Regions from separate parts of the Pseudomonas solani genome, predicted to be linked through region 2. Evidence: predicted binding sites of a transcription regulator. Region 2 holds the regulator's gene; the other holds the start of a gene.
The links. Region 2 encodes LexA, which represses DNA repair genes until DNA is damaged. Its sites were predicted from a motif close to CTGTNTNNNNANACAG; they were not measured.
Positions count from the first base shown of each region.

Region 1: recN (DNA repair protein RecN) is a predicted target of LexA. The motif match lies at 1,916-1,931, and genes of this name have one in related genera.

Region 1 covers NZ_AP023081.1:1,354,081-1,357,485, forward strand. Annotated here, with positions in the region: gene dnaK (molecular chaperone DnaK) at 1-1,131, opposite strand, end outside; gene grpE (nucleotide exchange factor GrpE) at 1,232-1,801, opposite strand; gene recN (DNA repair protein RecN) at 1,954-3,405, shown strand, end outside.
Region 2 covers NZ_AP023081.1:4,252,199-4,255,603, reverse strand. Annotated here, with positions in the region: gene PSm6_RS19405 (L,D-transpeptidase) at 1-428, opposite strand, end outside; gene PSm6_RS19400 (TetR/AcrR family transcriptional regulator) at 473-1,180, opposite strand; gene lexA (transcriptional repressor LexA) at 1,421-2,029, shown strand; gene sulA (SOS-induced cell division inhibitor SulA) at 2,041-2,502, shown strand; gene PSm6_RS19385 (hypothetical protein) at 2,602-2,835, opposite strand; gene PSm6_RS19380 (DUF6586 family protein) at 2,907-3,405, opposite strand, start outside.

The DNA of each region.
Region 1 (3,405 bases), 2.9 Mb from region 2:
GATGGCGGCACCGATGGCCACGGCTTCGTCCGGGTTGACGTCCTTACGCGCTTCCTTGCCGAAGAAATCGGCAACCTGCTTCTGCACCAGCGGCATGCGGGTCTGGCCGCCGACCAGAATCACTTCGTGGATATCACCCACATCCAGGCCAGCATCCTTCAGCGCGATACGGCACGGCTCGATGGTACGAGCGACCAGGTCTTCGACCAGGGCTTCCAGCTTGGCGCGGGAAATCTTCACGTTCAGGTGCTTCGGACCGGTCTGGTCTGCAGTGATGTACGGCAGGTTGACGTCGGTCTGCTGGCTGGAGGACAGCTCGATCTTGGCCTTCTCGGCAGCCTCTTTCAGGCGCTGCATGGCCAGGGGATCGCCCTTCAGGTCCATGCCGGACTCTTTCTTGAACTCGTCGACGAGGTAGTCGATCAGGCGGATGTCGAAGTCCTCACCACCCAGGAAGGTGTCGCCGTTGGTGGCCAGAACCTCGAACTGGTGCTCGCCGTCGACTTCGGCGATCTCGATCACCGACACGTCGAAGGTACCGCCGCCCAGGTCATAGACGATCACGGTGTGGTCGCCCTTGGCCTTGTCCATGCCATAGGCCAGCGCAGCCGCAGTCGGTTCGTTGATGATGCGTTTGACGTCCAGACCGGCGATACGACCGGCGTCCTTGGTAGCCTGGCGCTGGCTGTCGTTGAAGTAGGCCGGAACGGTGATCACCGCTTCGGTCACGGTCTCGCCGAGGTAGTCTTCGGCGGTTTTCTTCATCTTCTTCAGCACTTCTGCGGAAATCTGCGGCGGTGCCATCTTCTGGCCCTTCACTTCGACCCAGGCGTCACCGTTGTCGGCCTTGGCGATCTTGTAGGGAACCATCTTGATGTCTTTCTGCACGACGTCTTCTTCGAAGCGACGACCGATCAGGCGCTTCACGGCGTACAGGGTGTTGTGCGGGTTGGTTACCGCCTGGCGCTTGGCGGACTGGCCGACAAGGATCTCGCCATCGTTGGTGTAAGCGATGATCGACGGGGTGGTACGAGTGCCTTCGGCGTTCTCGATCACCTTGACGTTACCGTTCTCCAGGATAGCCACGCAGGAGTTGGTGGTCCCCAGGTCGATACCGATGATTTTGCCCATATTCTCTCTCCCGAAACTTTGGATTTGCCGAGACCCCGTTTCACTGGCCGCGGCAGCATAAAAACGCTTGAACTAACAAATGGGGGCCGGAGGCCGGATTTCAAGCCTGCTCGTCGATGGACGGCGGCGCTTCACTCGGAGCCTTGCTGACCACCACCATGGCGGGGCGCAGCAGGCGACCGTTCAGCAGGTAGCCCTTCTGGAACACCTTCAGCACGCTGCCGGGCTCCACGTGGGTGCTTTCCTGCATTGCCATGGCCTGGTGGTGCTCCGGGTTGAACGGCGCACCGTGCGGGTCGACCGCTTCCAGCTGGTAGCGCTTGAGGGTGTCGTGGAACAGCTTGAGAGTCAGTTCCATGCCCTCACGCACCGGCTTGATCGACTCGTCATCGGCCGCGGTCAGCTCCAGACCACGCTCGAGGCTGTCCACCACCGGCAGCAGGTCATTGGCGAATTTTTCCAGCGCGAACTTGTGCGCCTTTTCCACATCCTGCTCTGCACGGCGGCGGATGTTCTGCAATTCGGCGGCAACGCGCAGGGACTGATCCTGGGCGGCAGCCAGTTGCTCTTCCAGCGTCTGCACACGAACCGCCAGATCGTCGCCAGCGGCGCCTTCGGCAGCAGCGTTCGCTTCAGGGTTCTGATTATCCAGGGTCTGTTCGTCAGCCATGCGTTCCTCCTTTCAAAAACGGGCCGGGGCATAACCCGGCGATCTGTCCGCCTATATGGGGTCGCAATTTGTCGGTTCAAGGGGGAGGGGTGATTGTCAGGCGGAAAACAAACACTGTATAAATACCCAGCCATCGCCCTGGGAGTGCCGCCATGCTGGTCCACCTTTCCGTTCACAACTACGCCATCGTCGAACACCTCGATCTCGAACTCGCCGGCGGCATGTCGGTGATCACCGGCGAGACCGGTGCAGGCAAGTCGATCATGCTCGACGCACTCGGCCTGACCCTGGGCGACCGCGCCGACAGCGGCGTAGTGCGCCCCGGCGCGGACAAGGCCGACATCCTCGCCAGCTTCGACCTCCACGACATCCCCGAGGCCCGCACCTGGCTCGCCGAGCGCGACCTGGACAACGACGGCCCCTGCATCCTGCGCCGGGTCATCACCGCCGAAGGCCGCTCGCGCGCCTATATAAATGGCACCCCCTGCCCCCAGGGCGACCTCAAGACCCTCGGCGAGCTGCTGATCGACATCCACAGCCAGCACGAGCACCAGTCCCTGCTCAAGCTCGACACCCACCGCCGCCTGCTCGACGAATTCGCCAGCGCCAGCGAACTGGCCCGCCAGGTCCAGCTCGCCGCGCAGCGCTGGAAGCAGACCCGCCAGGAGCTGGAGCGCCTGTCCCGCAGCGGCGAAGAACAGCGCGCCCGCCACCAGTTGCTCAGCTACCAGTTGGAGGAACTGGAAAACCTCGCCCTCGGCGAATCCGAACTCGATCAGCTGGAGCAGGAGCACAAGAACCTCTCCAACGCCGAGAGCCTGCTCGCCGGCTGCCGCCAGGTGCTGGACATGTGCAGCGAAAGCGATGCGGGCAACGTACTCAGCGCCCTCACCTCCAGCCTCAACCGCCTCACCGCCTTCAACACCCAGCAGGGCGCCATCGCCGAAGCCGTCAACCTGCTGGCCAGCGCCCAGATCCAGGTGGAGGAAGCGGTTGGCGAGATCAACCGCTTCATCGACCACTTCGACGCCGACCCTCAGCGCCAGCAGCAACTGGAAGAGCGCCTCGACAGCATCTATACGCTGGCACGCAAGCACCGCGTACACCCGAGCGAGCTGGCCAACCTGCAGCAATCCCTACTGGAAGAGATCGAAGCCCTGAATGCGGACGACGAAGCCGTCGAGCGCCTGACCGAAGAACTCGAGTCCTACACCCGTCACTACCAGACCAAGGCGGCGGAGCTGAGCAAACTGCGCGGCAAATCCGCCGGCAAGCTGGCCAAGGCCGTAGAGGTGGAAATGCAGCGTCTGGGCATGCCCGGCGGGCGCTTCACCGTCGAGCTGCACCCGTTGCCGGCACAGGATCCGCAGGCCAACGGCATGGAGCAGGTCGAGTTCCTGGTCAGCGCCAACCCCGGCCAACCCCTCAAGGCACTGGCGAAGGTCGCCTCGGGTGGCGAACTCTCGCGTATCAGCTTGGCCATCCAGGTGATCACCGCCCAGACCTCACGGGTACCGACCCTGGTCTTCGACGAAGTGGACGTGGGCATCGGCGGCCCCACCGCCGAAGTGGTCGGGCAACTGCTGCGCCGCCTCGGCGAGCGC
Region 2 (3,405 bases):
GCATTGCGCAGGCGCACACAGCCATGGGACAGCGGCACGCCCATGGGTTCGCTGTCCGGCGTGCCGTGCAAATAGATATAGCGACGCATGCTGTCGACCTTGCCGAGGCGGTTGCGCCCGGGCTCGCGGCCGCTCAGCCAGAGGATGCGGCTGAGTATCCAGTCGCGTCCGGGAAACTGGGCATGCAGATCCGGCGTCCAGGTCTCGCCGGTCCAACGCCTGCCACGCAGTACAGCCCCCTGCGGCAACCCCTCACCGATCTTCGCGCGCACCTGGTGAAGGCCGCGCGGGGTGCAATTGGAGCCACTGAGTTCACCGGCGCCATTGAGCGCGGTGGAGACGGGAAGGCGCAGCACCAGACGCTCTCCGGCAAAGCCGTAGAGGCGCTGGTCAGCGATGGAGACATGGAGTAGATCGAGGTCGGACATGGGGCGCTAGCTTAGCCGATCCCCATGGCCTCGCCCACCGGCGATCAAGCCTTGACGGGCGCGCTCGGGGACTTGCTGCGCGGCTTGAGCACCGCTTTGGAAAGAGTCTCGTCGGACAAGCCGGTATCGGCGCGCATGCCTGCCGCGAGGAACGGCACCATCAGGCGCATCACCTGCTCGATGGACGTATTCACGCCGAAATCGGTTTCGGCCATCGCGCGCAGCGCCTTGATTCCGGACATGCTGAACGCCGCAGCCCCGAGCATGAAGTGCACCCGCCAGAACAGCTCCAGCGGCGGCACCTTGGGGGCCGACTCATTGACCAGCAGCATGTAGCGGCGGAAGACCTTGCCGTACACCTCTTCGAGGTACTTGCGCAGGTGCCCCTGGCTCTGGCTGAAGGCCAGGCCCAGCAAACGCATGAAGATGGACAGGTCGTTACCGCTGCGCGGCTTCACCGCCAGCGCCTGCTCGACCAGCATTTCCAGGAGTTCTTCGAGGGTCGCGCGCGCCTCGGTCTTCGCCTGCCGGCGATCGAGCTCGCGCTCCAGACTCTGGCAGAAAGGCCCCAGGAAGCGCGAGAACACCGCCTGGATAAGCGCCTTCTTCGAGCCGAAGTGATAGTTCACAGCAGCCAGGTTCACACCCGCCTTGCTGGTGATCAAACGCAACGAAGTCTCGGCGAAGCCTTTCTCCGCGAACAGCTGTTCCGCTGCATCAAGAATGCGTTCGACGGTTTCCGACTGGGCCATGGCTCCTCCGCCTGACAAACACTTGTTTGAAACATACGTTTCAGGCCGCTGGCTTGTCAAGCCGCATACACCATCTTCTGACGCTCCGGTCACGGCTCGCAGGCGACATATTCCCGCAAGACAGCGGGCAAGTCACTAGAGCTCAATGGCCGCCCGGCAGAGGATGCAGAGAACACTTGTTGCCAAGCGATGATCACTGTATATAATTCCAGTCACTGTATAAAAAGACAGAGCGCCGACATGCTGAAACTCACGCCCCGCCAAGCCGAGATCCTCGCCTTCATCAAGCGCTGCATAGAAGACAACGGCTATCCGCCCACCCGCGCGGAGATCGCCCAGGAACTGGGCTTCAAATCGCCCAACGCCGCTGAAGAGCACCTCAAGGCGCTGGCCCGCAAGGGCGCCATCGAGATGACCCCCGGCGCCTCGCGAGGCATCCGCATCCCCGGCTTCGAGCCCAGCACCGAGGAAGAAGGCCTGCCCATCATCGGGCGCGTGGCCGCTGGCGCTCCCATCCTCGCCCAACAGAACATCGAAGAATCCTGCCGCATCAACCCGGAGTTCTTCCATCCCCGCGCCGACTATCTGTTGCGCGTACGCGGCATGAGCATGAAGGACATCGGCATCCATGACGGCGACCTGCTGGCCGTGCACACCACGCGTGAAGTTCGCAACGGCCAGATAGTCGTCGCGCGCCTGGATGACGAAGTCACCGTGAAGCGCTTCAAGCGCGAAGGCGACAAGGTCTGGCTGATCGCCGAGAACCCGGATTTCGCACCGATCGAGGTGAACCTGCAGGAGCAGGACCTGGTCATCGAAGGCTTGAGCGTCGGCGTCATCCGCCGCTGATAGGAGGCGTCATGCAGTTCCCGCAATCGTTTGGCCGAACCCAACTGCCGCTGTTCCACGACGCCATTGTCGCCAACCCGGCGCCCCTGGCACTGGAGCCGCAATGGGAAGAGGAGCCCGAAGCCTTCAGTGAGCTTTCGCTGAGCGGAGCTGCCGGGCACTGCCGCCACTTGCTCGCCCCCATCCTGCGGGAGCTCAGCCAGGAACAGGATGCCCGCTGGCTGACGCTGATCGGTGCACCCGCCAGCCTGACACAGGCCTGGTTGCGGGATGCCGGACTGAATCGGGAGCGCATCCTGCTTCTCGACCCAAGGGGAGAACGCAGCGCGCTGGAACTGGCTTGCGAAGCCCTGAGGCTGGGCCGCAGCCATACGGTCGTCAGCTGGCTGCCGCTGAACCGCACCGAAAAGCAGGCGCTCGCACACGCCGCACGCCAGGGTGGCGCGCAAAGCCTGAATATCCGACTGGGATAAGAGACCGTTACCCGTAAACAGGCCATGTAGCCGCAACGGGTTGGTAACACGGGTGAGGAATAATCGGTTCCAGCGGGCGGGAGCCGACAGAGCGCCCCGTCAGTGCAGGACGCGCGGGCCTTCTTCGTGGTCCACTTCGCCTTCAGCCAGGCGGCCGGCCATCTGCACGCCCACATTGAGCATGGCCTTGGCGACTTCCAGGTGATGCCCCTGCAGGAATGCCTTGGCGTCGGAAGAGAAGTCCAGCGTCACCAACGCCTCCTCGTCTTCCGCGCGGCGCAGGATGATGCGGCCGTCGGGCAGCTCGACTATTTCCAGAAAGGACGTTGGCATGGGGTCATCTCTCCACTAAAGGCGGGCATTGTACCAGCCGGCTGACGGGCCACCCTAGCCCATCGATCAACTCAGCACTCCGACAGCGCCTCGCGGAAACGCAATGCCAGGTTTTTCAGGTGTTGCCGCCACTCTTCCAGAGTTGCTCGGGACAGGGCCGGCGGCTCGTCATCCACGCTCACCGCTTCTATCAAAGGCAACGTCGGATCGACCTTGGCCTTCTTCGGCGCCTGGGGCGGCAGGAACAGCGCGCCATAGGCGACCAGCAGCTCGGCAAGCCAGGTTTCCTGCTGCTGGGCCAGTTCCACCAGTTCCGATAGTTCAGGGCTCGGCGCAGCAGCCAGCACGTCAGCAGTGAGCAGCATCTCGGGGCGCGGTGCATTGGCCTCGGGCAGGCGGTAATAGCCCGCGATCTCGTGGCAAAGCCCGAGCAAGGCGCCGTAAAGGTGGAAGAGCGCCGCTTCGCGCTCGGCCTGGACCAGCGCCTGGGCATTCATTGCCCTGCCCTCTTCCGCCTTGCGCCAGGATTCGAGCGCCAGGCCGGCGAAATAGAGCTTCTGGTTGGTACGG